DNA from 3 places in the Pseudomonas sp. FG43 genome. Region 1 is predicted to be linked to each of the others. Evidence: predicted binding sites of a transcription regulator. Region 1 holds the regulator's gene; each other region holds the start of a gene.
The links. Region 1 encodes sigma-54, which starts transcription at its own class of promoters, with help from an activator protein. Its sites were predicted from a motif close to ANTGGCATNNANNTTGCTNT; they were not measured.
Positions count from the first base shown of each region.

Region 2: the regulator sigma-54 is predicted to act here: its motif matches at 1,602-1,621, upstream of ACODS3_RS11585 (flagellar basal body rod protein FlgF).
Region 3: the regulator sigma-54 is predicted to act here: its motif matches at 1,299-1,318, upstream of flgB (flagellar basal body rod protein FlgB).

Region 1 covers NZ_JBMDJL010000001.1:187,479-193,765, reverse strand. Annotated here, with positions in the region: gene ptsN (PTS IIA-like nitrogen regulatory protein PtsN) at 1-313, opposite strand, end outside; gene hpf (ribosome hibernation-promoting factor, HPF/YfiA family) at 325-633, opposite strand; gene ACODS3_RS00885 (RNA polymerase factor sigma-54) at 710-2,203, opposite strand; gene lptB (LPS export ABC transporter ATP-binding protein) at 2,388-3,113, opposite strand; gene lptA (lipopolysaccharide transport periplasmic protein LptA) at 3,114-3,659, opposite strand; gene lptC (LPS export ABC transporter periplasmic protein LptC) at 3,646-4,218, opposite strand; gene ACODS3_RS00865 (hypothetical protein) at 4,231-4,383, opposite strand; gene ACODS3_RS00860 (KpsF/GutQ family sugar-phosphate isomerase) at 4,383-5,357, opposite strand; gene ACODS3_RS00855 (ATP-binding cassette domain-containing protein) at 5,675-6,287, shown strand, end outside.
Region 2 covers NZ_JBMDJL010000008.1:45,952-52,238, forward strand. Annotated here, with positions in the region: gene flgE (flagellar hook protein FlgE) at 1-1,099, shown strand, start outside; gene ACODS3_RS11580 (hypothetical protein) at 1,202-1,393, opposite strand; gene ACODS3_RS11585 (flagellar basal body rod protein FlgF) at 1,674-2,414, shown strand; gene flgG (flagellar basal-body rod protein FlgG) at 2,461-3,249, shown strand; gene flgH (flagellar basal body L-ring protein FlgH) at 3,322-4,035, shown strand; gene ACODS3_RS11600 (flagellar basal body P-ring protein FlgI) at 4,049-5,158, shown strand; gene flgJ (flagellar assembly peptidoglycan hydrolase FlgJ) at 5,169-6,287, shown strand, end outside.
Region 3 covers NZ_JBMDJL010000008.1:39,104-45,390, reverse strand. Annotated here, with positions in the region: gene ACODS3_RS11570 (flagellar hook assembly protein FlgD) at 1-387, opposite strand, end outside; gene flgC (flagellar basal body rod protein FlgC) at 403-843, opposite strand; gene flgB (flagellar basal body rod protein FlgB) at 847-1,254, opposite strand; gene ACODS3_RS11555 (efflux RND transporter periplasmic adaptor subunit) at 1,489-2,772, opposite strand; gene ACODS3_RS11550 (TolC family protein) at 2,765-4,240, opposite strand; gene ACODS3_RS11545 (ABC transporter permease) at 4,233-5,447, opposite strand; partial or broken gene ACODS3_RS11540 (ABC transporter ATP-binding protein) at 5,610-6,195, opposite strand.

The DNA of each region.
Region 1 (6,287 bases):
GCAGGACGAATAGCAGGTCTACCGGGGCGCCATCGATGGCGTCGAAATCGATGGGGGATTCCAGGCGCATAACAGCGCTGACAGGCGTTTCACAGCCTGCAAGGCGGCAATGGGGGATGGCAATGCCGTTGCCGAAACCGGTAGATCCCAGTTTTTCGCGGGCAACAAGGCTTTCAAACACACTTTGCTGATCCATGCTCGGTACTTCACGACCGATCAGGTTGGCAATTTGTTCGAGTACACGTTTTTTACTGCCGCCCGACACGTTCACGCATGAACGGCCGGGGGTCAGGATATTTTCAAGTCGGATCATTGGGATGAGTGTCAGCGAGCTGTCGCACCTTTAAGGATGTTCTGCTGCTTCTCCTTATGCTTGAGCAATTGTCTGTCGAGCTTATCAGTGAGAAGGTCGATTGCCGCGTACATGTCGTCATGTTCGGCGTTGGCTACGACCTCTCCACCATGGATGTGCAGAGTGGCTTCGATTTTCTGTTTCAGCTTCTCGACAGCCAGCGTGACCTGCACATTAGTAATCTTGTCAAAATGCCCTTCGAGCTTCTTGAGCTTGAGCTCAACGTATTCACGAAGGGGCTTGGTCACTTCCAGTTGGTGTCCACTGATATTGACTTGCATACAGCTTTCTCCTTTGCCAGTGCATAAAGAGGCAGGTGTTGAGTCCTGCCGCTGGAACGCTGTGGCTCTGCCTGCATCACATCAGTCGCTTGCGTTCACTCGAAGGTGCAATCCCCAGTGATTCGCGGTACTTGGCAACTGTGCGACGGGCTACTTGAATGCCTTGTGCCTCCAGTAAACCAGCGATCTTGCTATCACTCAACGGCTTTTTCTGATTTTCGGCAGCAACCAGTTTTTTAATGATTGCGCGGATAGCTGTCGAAGAGCATTCGCCGCCTTCGGAGGTGCTTACGTGGCTGGAAAAGAAGTATTTCAGCTCGTAAATGCCCCGTGGGGTGTGCATGAACTTCTGAGTGGTCACGCGGGAAATCGTCGACTCGTGCATGCCTACCGCTTCGGCGATGTCATGCAGGACGAGCGGTTTCATGGCCTCATCGCCGTATTCGAGAAAACCGCGCTGGTGCTCGACGATCTGGGTGGCAACCTTCATCAGTGTTTCGTTGCGGCTTTGCAGGCTCTTGATGAACCAGCGTGCTTCCTGCAACTGGTTGCGCATGAAGGTGTTGTCGGCGCTGGTGTCGGCACGGCGCACGAATCCGGCGTACTGAGGGTTGACGCGCAGGCGCGGTACCGACTCCTGATTCAGCTCTACCAGCCAGCGCTCGTTGTCCTTGCGTACGATCACGTCGGGCACGACGTATTCGGCTTCTGTGGACTCGATCTGGGAGCCGGGGCGAGGATTAAGGCTCTGGACCAGTTCGATGACCTGGCGCAGTTCGTCTTCCTTGAGCTTCATGCGGCGCATGAGCTGCGTATAGTCGCGGCTGCCCAGCAGATCGATGTAGTCGGTTACCAGGCGCTGGGCTTCTGCCAGCCAGCGGGTTTTTACCGGCAACTGACGCAGTTGCAGCAACAGGCATTCGCTCAGGTTGCGAGCGCCGATACCAGCGGGTTCAAATTGCTGAATGCGGTGCAGAACGGCTTCGATTTCGTCGAGTTCGATATCCAGCTCGGGGTCGAAGGCTTCGACTATCTCTTCGAGGGTTTCGTCGAGATAACCCTGGTTATTGATGCAGTCGATCAGGGTGACGGCAATCAGCCGGTCCTTGTCGGACATCGGCGCGACATTCAATTGCCATAGCAGGTGGCTTTGCAGGCTTTCGCCAGCGGATGTACGGGTGGTGAAGTCCCATTCATCGTCATCGTTGCTGGGCAGGCTGCTGGCGCTGGTCTGATAGACATCTTCCCAGGCGGTGTCGACAGGTAATTCGTTTGGAATGCGTTCGTTCCACTCGCCGTCTTCCAGGTTATCCACAGTCGGTGCGGTTTCCTGGTAGCTGGGTTCCTGAACGTCTGTATTGGGCTTTTGCTCGATGTTGTCAGCCAGAGGGTCGGAGTTGTCGAAGTCGTCGCCTTCTTCCTGACGTTCCAGCATAGGGTTGGATTCCAGTGCTTCCTGAATCTCTTGCTGGAGGTCCAGGGTCGATAACTGGAGCAAGCGGATAGCCTGTTGCAGCTGCGGCGTCATCGTCAGCTGCTGGCCCATTCTCAAGACTAGCGATGGTTTCATGGCAGGGGCTAAACACCTTATTCGCCGGCGCACATGCGCCATCCACTACAGGGCGCCGAAGCGCCAGCTTAAGCAAGTTATATGCCTGAATCTGAAGTGTTTGCCTAGAGCATCATGACAAAAAATGCATTGTCAACAGGATGTCCAGGCAAAGCTCGCATCAAAAGAGCTCACACAGGGTCGACTACAGGCGGAACTCGTGGCCGAGGTAGACTTCTTTCACCAACTGGTTGGCCAGAATGGTTTGCGAGTCGCCTTCGGCAATCAGTTGTCCATCGTTGACGATGTAAGCGGTTTCGCAGATATCCAGGGTTTCGCGGACGTTGTGATCGGTGATCAGCACGCCGATGCCCTTGGCTTTCAGGTGATGAATGATCTGTTTGATATCGCCCACCGAGATGGGGTCAACGCCTGCGAAAGGCTCATCGAGCAGGATGAACTTGGGGGCGGTGGCCAGTGCGCGGGCAATTTCCACGCGGCGACGTTCGCCACCCGAAAGGCTCATGCCCAGGTTGTCGCGGATATGGGTGATGTGGAATTCCTGAAGCAGGCTTTCCAGCTCCTTGCGACGTGCAGCGCCGTCGAGTTCCTTGCGGGTTTCAAGGATGGCCATGATGTTGTCGGCCACGGACAGCTTGCGGAAGATCGAGGCTTCCTGTGGCAGGTAGCCAATACCGGCACGGGCGCGCCCGTGCATCGGCTGGTGGCTGACATCGAGGTCGTCGATCAGGACGCGGCCCTGATCGGCCTGTACCAGGCCGACAATCATGTAGAAGCAGGTCGTCTTGCCTGCACCGTTAGGGCCGAGCAAGCCTACGATCTGACCGCTGTCGATGGACAGGCTGACATCGCGTACGACCTGACGACTCTTGTAGCTTTTAGCCAGGTGCTGGGCTTTAAGCGTCGCCATTTACTGGGCCTTCTGCTGTTCGGTTTTCTTTTTGGGCTGGATGACCATGTCGATCCGCGGGCGTGGCGCAGTCACTTTGGAGCCGCCATTGGCGCGGCCGGCAGTGACGATCTGCTTCACAGTGTCGTAGACGATCTTCTCGCCTTCGGAGGTGTTGCCGTCATTGATGACCTTGGCCTTGTCGATCAGCACGATGCGGTCTTGTGCCGCGTAATACTGGATGGTCACGCCATAAGCCTGCACGATCGGCTTGTCTACCGAGGGTTTCTGCTCGTAATAGGCAAGGTTGCCGACGGAGGTGAATACGTCGACTTCGCCTTGGGCATTACGAGTGATGGTCACGGTGTTGCCGGTGATCTTCATCGAACCCTGAGTGATGATGACGTTACCTTTGTAGGTGGCAACGCCTTTCTTGTCATCGAGCTGCGCGTCGTCAGACTGGATGTGGATAGGCTGATCGCGGTCGGTTGGCAGGGACCAGGCGCTCGGGCTTCCCAGTGCTGCGCCCAGGCCGAGCAAAAAAGGAAGAGTTTTAACGAGACTCATACTGTCCTCTTACGTTGGACAGCAGGTCCATCCTGCCGTCGTTCAAATACGCTTTCATTCCCTTGGCTGTCGTTACACCGCCAGCGGCGTCGATTCTAACGATTTGCTCGGTCTGCGCATATTGCTTCTGTGGGAATACGGTCATACGGCTACTGGTAATGATAGTCGTACGTTGTTTTTCGTCGGTGCGTGCAACACGTACCGAATCGATCAGTTCGACCTCTGTGCCGCCAGGCGAAACTTCGCCGCGTTCACTCTGGACGTGCCACGGGAACAGGGTGCCGCGGTACATATGCAGATCGGGCTTGGTCAGCAGGGTCACATCCGTGGCCTTGACGTGTTCGACCTTGTCTGCGGTCATGTCGTATTGCATCTTGCCGTCGGGCAGGTACTGCACGCTATGGGCATTGATGGCGTAATAGTCGATAGCGGTGTCGTCTTTTGTGGCGACAGGCTGATCCATGAAGCTTTCCGGGCTTATGTTCCAGTAGCCCGCTGCGGCAAGCAGCAGCGCCAGCACCCCGAAAAGCAGAAACGTACGAACTTTCTTGTTGAACATAAAAAATGGCTTCTATAAGGAGGCGGATTGGGCTGCTTCGAGGCTGCCCTGTTCGCGACTGACATGCCGGATCAATGGCAAGTCTGGCAGATCGTCGGCCGGATAGGTGACTTGTTCATGCTCATGGCCCGGATTCGGGGCTTTCGCAAACAGGGTGGCGGCCATTACATGACACCCGCACGCAGGAGATCCTGCAGGTTGAACGCACCTACCGGGTGGTCGTTGGCGTCGACGACGATCAGGGCGCTGATCTTGTGATCCTCCATGATCTTCAGGGCTTCGGCTGCAAGCATGTCTGGGCGGGCCGTCTTGCCGTGAATCGTCATGACTTCATCAATAGTGGTTTCGCGAATATCGATCGGACGATCCAGCGTGCGGCGCAGGTCGCCGTCGGTGAAGATCCCGGCCAGCTTGCCGTCGGCGTCGACGATTGCGGTCATGCCCAGGCCCTTGCGGGTCATTTCAAGCAGTGCATCGCGTAGCGGGGTGCCGCGCTGTACCTTGGGCAGGGTGTCGCCGGTATGCATGACGTTCTCGACTTTCAGCAGCAGGCGTCGACCCAATGCACCTCCAGGGTGCGAGAACGCAAAGTCTTCGGCGGTAAAGCCACGGGCTTCAAGCAGGGCAACTGCCAGAGCATCGCCCATCACGAGAGCGGCGGTTGTCGATGACGTTGGCGCCAGGTTCAGCGGACAGGCTTCGTGTTCCACCTGAACGTTGAGGTTGACGTCGGCGGCCTTGGCCATGACTGAGTTCGGGTTGCCGGTCACGCTGATCATCTGGATGCCCAGGCGCTTGATCAGTGGCAACAGCGTGACGATTTCGTTGGTCGTGCCGGAGTTGGACAGAGCCAGAATGATGTCGTCACGGGTAATCATGCCCATGTCGCCATGGCTGGCTTCGGCTGGATGCACGAAATACGAGGTCGTGCCGGTGCTTGCCAGGGTGGCGGCGATCTTTCTGCCGATGTGCCCGGACTTGCCCATGCCGACCACTACGACACGTCCCTTGCTGGCCAGAATCATTTCGCACGCGCGCACGAAATCGCCATCGAGATGGCCAAGCAAGCCTTGTATGGCTTCCATTTCGAGGCGGATGGTTCGTTGCGCGGATTGAGTCAGGTCGCTGGATCGGCTCATATCTTGAATTAGTCGGCTTGCTGAAAGGCGGCGATTATAGCGGTAATGTACGATTCCCTCACGTCTGATCGTCATGGAGTTGTATTCGGGGCGGCTTGTTCAGCTTTTCAGGTTTATTGCAAGGGCTGTCCTGAGGTTTATTTCAACATGCAAAGGGTGTCTGCAAGGTGCGTCAGGGTATCTAACAAACAGGTTCTCTTCTTGGGTGGCGTGCTGCTGCGGTGATATAGTTCGCGGCTTGTTCGGCTGGCCCGCACTGTCTGTCTCTCGTCAGAGCACGACAGGAGAAGGGAGAGGCTGTATCGCAAGGAGTTTAGATGAGCGCCGATGACGCCTACGCGGTCGATTTGAAAGGTGTGTCCTTCAAACGCGGCACGCGCAGCATATTCAGTAATGTCGATATCCGTATTCCCAGAGGGAAGGTCACCGGGATCATGGGGCCTTCCGGCTGTGGCAAGACTACCTTGCTGCGTCTGATGGGTGCGCAGTTGCGCCCAAGTGCAGGCGAGGTCTGGGTCAATGGCCAGAACCTGCCCGAGCTGTCACGCAGCGATCTGTTCGATGCGCGCAAGAACATGGGCGTCCTGTTTCAGAGCGGCGCGTTGTTCACCGATCTGGATGTGTTCGAGAACGTTGCATTTCCCTTGCGCGTTCACACCGAGTTACCGGAAGAGATGATCCGCGACATTGTCCTGCTCAAATTGCAGGCAGTAGGTTTGCGTGGGGCTCTGGAGCTGATGCCTGACGAATTGTCCGGCGGCATGAAGCGCCGTGTGGCGCTTGCCCGTGCAATCGCTCTCGACCCGCAGATTCTCATGTACGACGAACCCTTTGTCGGGCAGGACCCGATAGCCATGGGGGTGCTGGTTCGTCTGATCCGTTTGCTCAACGATGCGCTGGGGATAACCAGCATCGTGGTGTCTCATGATC
Region 2 (6,287 bases), on a different contig from region 1:
CAGTCTGGACCTGGCAATCAACGGTAATGGCTTCTTCATGCTCAGCAACAGCGGCGAGACGCTCTATACCCGTGCCGGTGCATTCCGTACCGACAAGGATGGCTTCGTCGTCAATAGTGCGGGTATGAATCTTCAGGGTTACAACGTTGATGCGAACGGCAATGTTGCTGTTGGTGTCTCGGGCAACCTGAGGGTTGACAGTTCAAATCAGGCGGCGAGTCCGACCAGCATTATCACCAACGTCGCCAACCTTAATTCGACCTCTACAGTTCCGACTATCACGCCTTTCGATGCGACGAATACCAATAGCTATAACTTTACCTATAGCACCAAGGTCTTCGATTCTCAGGGTAACGAGCACTCTCTGGAAACTTACCTGGCTAAAACAGGTACCAACACCTGGGCCATGTATTCGCTGATCGATGGTCGCAGTATCAGCAACCCGGCCAGTACCACAGCTGACCGTAACGACCTGACTTTCGACACGTCCGGCAACATGGTCATCAATACGGCGGCAACCCCGTCTGTTCCGTCGGCCAGTACCAACGTTGCAGTCAATGCCGATGGTACTTTCCAGGTCAACAATTGGGTCCCTGCCATGCAAACCGGTACGGGTACCTCGGCGACCTGGGTTGCCAACGGTGCTGTTGGCGTCACTTCGGGTATCAGGCTGGACATGACTCAGGCTACCCAGACGGCTTCTGTTTCGGGTCCTATCACTCAGACCCAGAATGGTTATGCAGCCGGACAGATCAAGGATATGAGCGTGGATGCCAGTGGCAACCTGTTTGCGTCCTACACAAATGGTCAGTCGAAGGTGATTGGTCAGGTTTCTCTGACGACATTCGCCAACGTGCAGGGGCTCTCTCCGGCGGGTGGTACTAACTGGCGTGAAACCTTCGCCTCTGGTTTGCCTGTGACCGGTGTTCCGCAGTCAGGCACTCTGGGTTACATCACGGGCCAGGCGCTGGAAGACTCCAACGTCGATCTGACACTGGAGCTGGTCAACCTGATCAAGGCGCAAAGCAACTATCAGGCGAATGCGAAAACCATTTCGACTGAAAGCACCATCATGCAGACCACTATTCAGATGACCTGATAATCAGGTTTGATGAAGTGTTGAAGAAAGCCCCTTGCGAGGGGCTTTCTTGTTTGTGGCGGTTGTGAAATCCGATGCAGGGAGCGCTTTTCGGGGTGCTGTTCAGACCGAGCAGTCGGACTTGATAAACGAGCCGTTCAGTCGTTTCCATCCCGGTCCCGGGCTGGTCTGGGCGCAGACGATCCTGCTGTCGCCCTGCCATCTGTAATAAGGCGCAGGAGCGGCCTGGGCGAGGAGGGGGCTGGTCATCAGCAGGGCTGCAATGCTGGCGAGAAGACGCGCTCGAAAGTGCATGACGATTCCCGTTATGTGGGTTCCCGGCAAGATTATCACCCTCGTCAGGCGTATCGGTCAGGGTGAGCGAAGTTTTTTTGGCGGTGTGTCAGGCCGGTTTGCTGGGTGGCGGCAATCTACCGCCGCTCTTGTGTGGCGCGGTGCCGAAGGTTGTCCGGCATGCTCCGGTTTTTACAAGAGAATCAGGCGTTTGTATCCATTCTGAAAAGTTGGTTCAAAAATTGCTTTCTCCCATGCAGAACAGCTACAGGCGGCAAGCGTCTGTCGGAGGAGGAAGACTGTGGACAAGTTGCTTTATGTCGCAATGAGCGGGGCGTCTGAAAACGCTCAGTCGCAAAAGGTTCATGCCAACAACCTGGCTAACGTATCGACCAATGGCTTCATGCGCGACCTGCAACAGGCCCGTTCGATGCCGGTATTTGGCGAGGTCATGCCTTCGCGTGCCTATGCGATGGGCGAACGTCCGGGTACTGACTTTTCCGGTGGCGCGCTGGTCCAGACCGGTCGTGAGCTGGATGTCGCCGTCAAGGGTGATGGCTGGATTGCGGTTCAGACTGCCGATGGTGGTGAGGCCTATACCCGCAGTGCCGGCATGAATATCGATGCTCTGGGTGTGCTGCGCAACGGCAGTGGTTTGCCGGTCATGGGCAACGGCGGGCCGATTGCCGTGCCGCCTGAGCAGCAGATCGAAATCGGTGCCGACGGCACGATCAGTATTCGCTCGATGGGTGAAAGCCCGCAGGTCATGGCGGAAGTTGACCGTATCAAGCTGGTCAACCCTGACCTGAGCACCATGGAAAAAGGCCCTGACGGTTTGATCCACACCAAGAGTGGCCAGGCTGCGCCGGTCGACGCCAATGTGCGTGTCGAGTCCGGCTTTCTGCAGGCGAGCAACGTCAATGCCGTGGAGGAAATGACCTCGGTACTGGCCTTGGCCCGGCAGTTTGAATTGCACGTCAAAATGATGAAAACAGCTGAAGAAGATGATCAGGCGATGGCTCGCGTCTTGCAACTTGGCTAACCATTGACAGCTTGCGTCGACAATCCGGCGCTTGAGGAGAAAACGAATGCTTCCTGCACTATATGTTGCGAAAACCGGCCTCGCTGCTCAGGACACCAACCTGACCACAATCTCCAACAACCTGGCGAACGTTTCGACCACAGGTTTCAAGAGTGATCGTGCCGAATTCCAGGATTTGCTCTATCAGATCAAGCGTCAGCCAGGTGCTCAGTCGACCCAGGACAGCGAACTGCCGTCCGGTCTGCAACTGGGTACCGGTGTGCGCATTGTCGGCACGCAAAAGAACTTCACCGCAGGCAGCCTGCAAACCACGGAAAACCCTCTGGACCTGGCAATCAATGGTCGCGGTTTCTTCCAGATCTCGCAGCCTGACGGCACCATCGCCTACAGCCGCGACGGTACTTTCCACCTGGATGCCAACGGCCAGATCGTGACTGCCAATGGCTATGCCCTGGAGCCTGCGATTGTCGTTCCACAAAACGCCCAGACCTTCACGGTCGGTCAGGACGGTACTGTTTCGATCACTGTGGCGGGTGCTACTGCAACGCCGCAGGTCATCGGCAATATTCAGACTGCCGAGTTCATCAACCCGGCCGGTCTGCAGGCCATTGGCGGCAACCTGTACCTGGAAACCGGTTCCAGCGGCGCGCCTCAAGTGGGTACTCCTGGCTTGAACGGTCTGGGTACGACCCTGCAGAACACTCTGGAAAACTCCAACGTGAGCACGGTTGAAGAGCTGGTCAACATGATCACCACTCAGCGCGCCTACGAGATGAACTCCAAAGTGATCTCCACTGCCGACCAGATGTTGCAGAACCTGACTCAGAATCTGTAAGACCCTGATGTATCTGCTCAAATCGACAGGGCGCCCGATCGGCGCCTGCTACACCGCGAGGTTTCAAGTGTCATGAAACGCCTTAGTGTTCTGCGTTTTTCAGTATTGATCGCCCCTTTGTGCGGGATCGCTTTGCTGTCAGGCTGTGTGGCGCCTTCTGCCAAGCCTAATGACCCTTATTACGCGCCGGTGTTGCCGCGCACGCCCATGTCTGCCGCTGCCAACAATGGCGCGATCTATCAGGCCGGTTTCGAGCAGAACCTGTACGGCGACCGCAAGGCCTTCCGGGTGGGTGACATCATCACCATCACGCTTTCCGAGCGTATGGCTTCCAGCAAGGCTGCCAGTTCTGCCATTACCAAGGACAGCACTGCCAACCTGGGTCTGACTTCGTTGTTCGGTTCCGGGTTGACGACCAATAACCCGATCGGCAGTAACGACCTGAGTCTCAATGCCGGCTACACGGGCGCACGTTCTACCGCAGGTCAGGGGCAGGCCGCCCAGAGCAACAGCCTGACCGGTTCGGTGACGGTGACGGTAGCTGATGTGATGCCTAACGGAATTCTGGCAGTGCGTGGCGAAAAATGGCTGACCCTCAATACCGGTGACGAGCTGGTCCGTATTGCCGGTTTGATTCGTGCCGACGACATTGCCACCGATAACACTGTGTCATCCACGCGAGTGGCTGATGCGCGTATTACGTATTCAGGTACTGGTGCATTTGCCGACTCCAACCAGCCAGGCTGGTTCGACCGGTTCTTCCTCAGCCCGTTGTTCCCTTTCTGATAGCGGGATAGACATGATCAAGTTCAAGCAACTGATTGCGGCAACCCTGCTGCTGTCCACCGCCTTCGGTGTTCAGGCCGAACGCCTGAAGGACATCGCCAGTATCTCGGGCGTCCGGGCCAACCAATTGATCGGTTATGGTCTGGTCGTGGGCCTCAATGGTACGGGTGACCAGACCACTCAGACGCCGTTTACTCTGCAAACCTTCAACAACATGTTGTCGCAGTTCGGTATCAAGGTGCCGAGCGGTTCCGGCACCGTGCAGTTGAAAAACGTTGCTGCAGTAGCGGTCTATGCGGACCTGCCGCCATTCGCCAAGCCAGGTCAGGTGGTGGATATCAGTGTGTCGTCCATCGGTAACTCCAAAAGCCTGCGCGGCGGCAGCCTGTTGATGACTCCGCTCAAAGGTGTCGATGGCAACGTCTACGCCATTGCCCAGGGCAACCTGGTGGTCGGTGGTTTCGATGCTGAAGGTCGCGACGGCTCGAAGATTACTGTCAACGTTCCTTCGTCTGGTCGTATTCCGGGTGGTGCATCGGTTGAGCGTGCAGTGCCGAGCGGTTTCAATCAGGGCAACAGCCTGACGCTGAACCTCAATCGCTCCGACTTCACCACTGCCAAGCGCATTGTGGACAAGATCAACGACATGCTTGGCCCAGGCGTCGCCCAGGCTCTGGACGGTGGTTCGGTTCGTGTGACCGCGCCTCTGGATCCGGGGCAGCGTGTGGATTACCTGTCGATTCTGGAAAACCTGGAAATCGATCCGGGCCAGACCGCCGCCAAGGTCATCATCAACTCGCGTACCGGCACTATCGTGATCGGTCAGAACGTCAAGGTATCGCCAGCCGCCGTGACTCACGGCAGCCTGACCGTGACCATCACTGAAGATCCGATCGTCAGTCAGCCCGGCGCGCTTTCCAACGGGCAGACGGCTGTCGTGCCGCGTTCGAGGCTCAACGCCCAGCAGGAAATGCACCCGATGTTCAAGTTCGGCCCGGGCACCACGCTGGATGAGATCGTCCGTGCGGTGAACCAGGTGGGCGCTGCTCCTGGCGACTTGATGGCCATTCTTGAAGCATTGAAGCAGGCTGGCGCGTTGCAAGCCGACCTGATCGTGATCTGAGGAATCGAGCATGGATATGCCCAAGAGCGGAATTTCCACGACGGTCGATTCGGGTGCCTATACCGACGTCAATCGTCTGGCCGCTTTGAAGAATGGCGACAAGGACAGCCCGGAAAACCTGAAGAAGGTTGCCCGGGAGTTCGAGTCGCTGTTCGTCAGCCAGATGCTCAAGGCCATGCGTTCGGCCAACGAAGTCCTGGCCAAGGACAATCCGCTGAATACTGCGGCAACACGGCAGTATCAGGACATGTATGACCAGCAGTTGGCAGTGACCTTGTCGACCCGCGCCAATGGTATTGGCTTGCAGGATGTGCTGATGCGTCAGTTGTCCAAGGACAAGGGTGTCAATCACGCGGCTGCGACGGCTGAAAACCCGGCTGCCGCTGCGGATGCCGCCAAGACGGGATTGGCCACCAGTGTCTATCAGCGTCCGTTGTGGGCGACGCGCTCGGCGGCAGCAGACAAGGCGGGCGCTACAGGTTCTGTCGAAGGTCGCAATGATATGGCGCTGCTCAATTCGCGTCGTCTGGCATTGCCCAGCAAGCTTACTGACCGATTGTTGCTGGGGATTGTGCCTTCGACGGCAACGGCCAACACCAATAGCCCATTGTCTGCGCAGCGCGCGACGGTTACTGGCAGCAATGGTGACTGGACGCTGGACCCCAATCTTGCCGAGCCACAATATGTTCGTACCATGGCCCAGCCGCCATTGGCTCCTGCCAAGCGCGCCTTCAGCAACTCCGACCAGTTTGTGGCGACCATGTTGCCTCTGGCCAAGGAGGCGGCAGCGCGTATCGGGGTCGATCCCGTCATGCTGGTGGCGCAGGCTGCGCTGGAAACCGGCTGGGGTAAATCCATCATGCGTCAACAGGATGGCAGTAGCAGCCACAACCTGTTTGGCATCAAGGCAACCGGCAGTTGGCAGGGCGCGCAGGCTCGTGCGATTACCAGCGAGTTCCGTGACGGCAAGATGGTCAAGGAAACGGCGGACTTCCGTTCCTACGATTCCTACGCTGACAGCTTCCATGACCTGGTCAGTCTGCTGCAGAACAACAATCGTTATAAAGAAGTCATCAACTCCGCCGATAACTCTGAACAGTATGTAAAAGAATTGCAGAAGGCCGGTTAC
Region 3 (6,287 bases), on a different contig from region 1:
GACCGTCGTCGCTGACGTTGAAGCAGGCACTACAACAGAACCAGTCAAACCTTTACTGGTATCCACCTGAGCGGTACCGGTTTCGACAATCACCGAACGACCCACCAGCGAAGAAGCCTGCAATGCCTGCGAGGACTTGTAGCTGGTCGCAATCGAGTCAACGGTCGACGTCAGGTTCTGCATGCTTTCCAGACTACTGAACTGCGCCAACTGCGCAACGAATTGCGTGTTGTCCTGCGGATCCAGCGGGTTCTGGTTCTTCATCTGCGTGACGAGCAACTGCAGGAACGCATCCTTGCCCAGCGCTTCGCCCGAACTGCTCGCACTGGCTTTGGGGTTCTGCAGCGAACTTATAAAATTCGTCGAGACATCGTTTTCAACGGCCATAACTTTCGCCCTTTATCACTGACCGAGGGTCAGAACCTTCTGCATCATGGATTTTGCGGTGTTCATGATTTCGGCGTTCGTCTGGAACGAACGGCTGGCGGAAATCATGTCGGCCATTTCTTCCACGACATTGACGTTGGGGTAATAGACATACCCGTTCTTGTCGGCAGAAGGGTGATTAGGCTCGAAGCGCGCCTCAAGGTTGGAACTGTCTTCAATGATGCCGCTGACCTGAACGCCCTGACCGGCATCGCCCTGATCCTGAAACAGCGAGCCACCGTTGGACTGCTGACCCTGCAACACGGTCGCAAATACCGGGTGACGGGCACGGTAAGTCTGATCCATGCTCGATGAAACAGTCTCGGCGTTGGCGATGTTACTGGCCGTGGTGTTCAGACGTGTGGTCTGGGCACTCATGGCGCTGCCGGCAATGTTGAACACATTGGCTAGTGACATGAATTATTCTCCGCGCAGGGCTGAAACCAGCCCTTTGAACTTGCTGTTAAGCAGGGTGAAACTGGCCTGGAAACCCATGGCGTTATCGGTGTAGCTGGCCTGCTCGACCTGCGAATCAACGGTGTTCTGGTCCAGCGAAGGCTGAGACGGAGTGCGGTACATCAACGTACCGTCGCCACTGCTCATGCCCTCGGCTTCGATATGACGGCTATTGGTCATGTTCAGCGCAAAACGACCGTTCTGAGCCTTCTCGCTTTCGGCGGCCAGCACCGAGGAGAAATCCAGATCACGGGCCTTGAAGTTCGGGGTATCGGCGTTGGAAATGTTGTTGGCCAACACCTCTGCACGCTGAGCCCGGAAGTTAAGGGCCTTTTCGTGTATGCCTAATGCTTTATCGAAGCTGATGCTCATTTCGGGAAACCTTTGCCGGTTGACCTGATTCTCGTATCACTGAGAAAGCAATCAGCGTGCCAAATCCACAAAACCAGTGTTTACGGGGGTTGTAGCGACGGCCAGAGCGGCAATGCCAGAAAAGCGGCAAGGCATTTCCGCTATGAGAGGGTAAAGCGGCAAGGGATGTGTCGTTTTTTTGCCATGTCAGCGGCAGGCATGGCCGGCCGCTGACAGCAGAAATCCCCGAGCCCGTCACTGTGCAGTGGCAGGCAACTCGACATAACCGGGTTTCAAGCCCGAAACTTCGACACCCTGAGGCATCGCACGGCCGACAGTGACAATGACCTGCTGCGGCGCATCGGCCATTTCCTGTCGATAGACAACAAAGGTCCTGCCTTCAGCATCCTGGCGCAAGGCTTCAGGAGCAAGTACGAAACCGTTTTCAGCGCGGTAAGTCACGATAGCCAGCCGCGCACTCATGCCAAGGCGCACTTTCGATTGCTGAGCAGCGGTCAAGGAAGCGATGTTTATGACAACTTCATAAGTCGTACCGCCACCGAACATATCGGAGGCCACACCCTGGGCAGCAATGGAAGAAATGGCCCCATCGAGGGTAATACCATCGAAACCATCACCCGTGACCTGCACAGGCATACCCTCAGCCAACTGATGCAGATCCGCCTCTTCGACACGAGCAACCGCCCTGATCTGTTCCAGGCTGGCCAACTCAAAAAGCGGTACACCCTGAGCCATGCGCATTCCTTGCTGGACCAAAGGAGAGGCGCCCCCTTCAGGCCTCTGGGGACGCAATACAATGCCGGCAAACGGAGCCTCGATTGTGCGCCGGGCATGCAGCGCCTGCAAAGCCTGATAGCGTGACTGGGCATTGGCCAGTTCCATTTCAGCTATCTGCCGGTTTTCCCCTTTCCCCTTCTCCATCACGGTGCGTAACTCCGCCTGAGAGGCAACCATATCAAGCTGCTGCATTCTGGCTTGTTGCTCAAGCGCCTCCACATCCATGCGAGCCACAATACCGCGCTCAAACAAGCGGCGAGTGTCAGCCAGTTTTCGCTCGGTATCACTCAAACCATATTGCGCAGTGGTCACGGTACGCCGCGCCCGTGCCATTTCCTCGCCCTGCGCCCAGTTCTGCATGTCCTTTACTGACCGCTGAAGCTTCAATTGAGCGGCAAGCGCCTCACGCAACTGAATATCCAGTTGTGCCGTATCCAGCGTCAGCAAATGCTTGCCACGCTCGACCTGCTGCCCTTCGACAACAGTAACCTCCTGCACAACACCCTCAAAGGGAGCCGCCAGAGTCGAGCGGCTGGCAGCTTCGATTCGCCCAACCAGCCCCAACTGGTTTTCCAGCAACTGCGGCTGCACAGGAACCCAGCTGACACCCGGAGATATCGGCTCAAGCCGCGATTGATAGCCATAGACAATGCCCGCAAAAAGCCCGGCCGCAACAACACCCGCGACAATAGCCCGGCCACTGACGCGAGATATGCGTAATCGCGCCAGATACTTAGTCATTGAGATCAATCTCCCAGCTCTCCAGGGTCGTACCCAGCCTCTGATCCAGGTCAGTCTGAGCATTAAGATAGGCAATCAATGCATTAAGGCGAGCATTCTCCGCGTTACGCAGATCCGCCTCGAAACTCAAGACCTGGAAGTTACTGGAACGACCGGCCTGCAACTTTTCCCGTTCGATATTCAGCTTGCGCAACGACAATTCACGGGCGCGCTGGGAAATCTCATACTGCCGCCAGCGCGTCCCCAGATCGCGCACCCCGTCACCGACATCACGCGCCAGGGACTGATTGGCCTCAGCCAGAAGCAGATCCTGATTTTCCACATCGACCCTTGCCCGAACCTCGGCTTGCCGCCGACTTAAATCACCAATCGGAATGTCGACCTGAATACCGGCATAGCCTTCCCAGGTGCGTGTAGTGCCCGGACCAAAGTCATTCTGAATGCGATCACGGATCTGAGAAGCACCGCCGATCAATGACACATCCCACAGCCGATCATTGCGGGCGACAGCGAGGTTGATTTCCGCCTGCTTGGTGGCGATCAACCGCGTGAGATAGGCAGGCTGTCGCTCTTGGGCCGTTGCAAGCGCCTGCGTCAGCCCCACCTCTATGCGGCGAGCCTCAAGCACCTCCGCCGCTCGCACTCGCGTCCCGAGGTCCAGAGCCAGAAGACGCAGCAACTCAAGACGACTGGCATCCAACTGATTGGAAGCCTCTTCGATGGCCAGCTCCTGAGTGGCGACATCGGCTTCAGTCTGAACGATATCGAACTCGGCCATCTGCCCCGCAGAAATCATGGCCCTGTTCGCGTCAAGCAACTGGCGTGATCGCTCCAGAGCATCGCGCGCGATACGCACCTGCTCCTGAGCGCGCAGCAACTCACGATAACCCGTGATGATCTGGGTAATGGTGTCCGAAACCGTCGACTTCAGAGCCAGACGGTTGACCTTTTCTGCAAGCACAGCCAGACGCACGGGAGCGGTGGCAATATCTTTCCCGGCACCGCGCAACAAAGGCTGAATGATGGTCAGGGTTGCACCATCATTACGACTGCGGCCGGTACTGTCGGCAAGCGTCAACTGGTTAGTCCAGGCCAGACTGAGCTGGGTACCGTACTCACCCAGCATTGTGGTTTGCGGGATAACCTGGGTCTGGCGATAGCTATCACTCTGACTGCGGTTGGCCAGATAACGACTGCTCAGAACGAGCTTGGGTGTAAAACGGTCCTTGGCAACCCGCAAGTCGAATTTCTGCGCAATACGCTCCAGATAAGCACTGCGGATGGAACGGTTTGCGCGCAATCCCAAAAATACGGCATCAGCCAGAGTAAGGTCGATCGTCTGCTCATTCAGCGAAACAGTCCTGGCCGGCATGCTCGGGGCATCAGGAGCCAAAGGCGCAGCAAGCGAAGGCTGGACACTGTAAAAAACCAGGCAGATCACTGCCGCGAAACGATAAAGATCAGTCATCGCGCAACGCCTGTACCGGCTCAAGCCGGGCTGCCATGAGGGCCGGGTTCAAGCCAAAGAAAAGCCCCACCAGCAGCGAGCTGGTAATGCCAAGGGGAAGAGAAGGAATAGAAAGCGTAAAGCCCCAGCCCGACACCACCGAAAACAGCCATGCCGCCAGCAAACCGATGCATGCACCCACCGACGCTCCAGCGATGGACAGCACAGCAGCCTCCAGCAAGAACAGCCGCCCGATATCCAGTGGCCTTGCCCCCAGCGCCATGCGAACACCGATTTCCCGGCGGCGCTCGGAGACATTCATCACCATCACGTTCATGACCCCGACCCCGCCGACAAGCAGGGAAATACCGCCAAGGCCTGCCAGCAGATAGGAAAAGGTGCGGGACTGTTGGGCCATGCCGTCAATCAATTGCTGGGGAATCTGCACCTGAACATCTCGTCCCGGCGCCAATGGCTGCAGAAAGTCCGTCAGGGCTTTGCCATCCTGCTCAAGGGTTTCACTCCCTCTCCCCCTGGCGACGATATTACTGATTTCAGGTTTTGAACTGATCCGCCGCATGCCCTCTATCGGCACGACAATAGCCTGATCGACAGCGACGGGAATAAGTGGATTCTGCCCGTGATCGGCCAGTATCCCGACCACTTCGAAGAGATAACTGTCGACCTGTATATGCCTGCCTGCCACATCCTGAATATTCAGGATGCCCAGATCCCTGGCCACTTGCGCGCCCAGCACGGCATAAGTACTTCTAGCGTCATGACGAGAAAGAAACCGGCCTTGAGTTACCCGAAGCCCCAGGACCGCCTTCAAATCACTGGATGTGCCGACAACACTTGCATTGTGCGCACGGCCATCAAAACGAACCCTGGTCGAAAGCACGATGAGGGGCGCGATATCAAGGATTCCGGGGACTGCATCCATGACGGCCTGGCTATCCAGCGTAGAGGGCGCCGGACGCACCTTGACCCCAGGCATTGCCGCAAAGCTGACGACCAGCATATCGCTGCCGAGCCCCTTGAATGCACTGATTGCCTCGTTGGCCGCGTTCTGACCGATATTCAGCAAGGCAACTACGGAAGCGCACCCCACAGCGATCCCCAACAAGGCAAGCAACGACCTGCGCCCCAAAAGACGCAAACTGTTCAAGGGCTCCATGAAGATCTGCCCAAGCGACGGGCCGTAACGTACAGACTTATTCTCAGGCATGTGCAATCCCGACAGACGACACATGCTCTTCAAGGCAACCGTCTTTTACATTCAGGCATCGCTGCATGTGCCGGGCCATGGCGTTATCGTGAGTCACCACGATCAGCGTGACGCCCTGCTCCCGATTCAGGGAAAGCAGCAAGGCAAGAATCTCGGCGGCGGTCGTGCTGTCGAGGTTTCCGGTAGGCTCGTCGGCAAGAATCAAAGCAGGCTGCCCGACCAGAGCGCGAGCAATCGCAACCCTCTGACGCTGCCCGCCCGACAGTTCGGCAGGCCGATGGTGAGCCCTGTCGGCCAGGCCAACGCGCTCTATTTCACGCTGCGCCGCCACTCGCGCGGCATGACGGGAATAACCGCGATACAGCAACGGCAAGGCTACGTTATCAAGGGCATTGAGGCGCGGCAGCAGGTTGAAGCTTTGAAAGACAAACCCGATAAGCTGATTGCGCACCCTGGCTCGCTGCTCTGCCGAGGCGCTCCCCATATCCAGGCCATCAAGAAACAGACCGCCAGAGGTTGGACGATCAAGGAGACCGAGGATATTAAGCAGCGTGCTCTTGCCTGAGCCAGAGCTTCCGACGATGGCGCAGCTCTGGCCGCGCTCGATGGAAAGAGAGACATCGCGCAGGACCGCATGTGTCACGGCTCCTGCCTGATAGGAGTGGCAAATACGCTCCAGTTGAATCAGGTTTGCGCAAGGTAGCGGCGTGGCGCTTCTGCATTGCTCCTGAGTGACTTGCCCTTCCATTGCGTACAGCCTTCTCCATGACCTCGTATTCGCCCGCCCTTATAGCACTTCAACAGAGAAGGTTGGAGTATTTTCAAAAAAAGAATTCAACA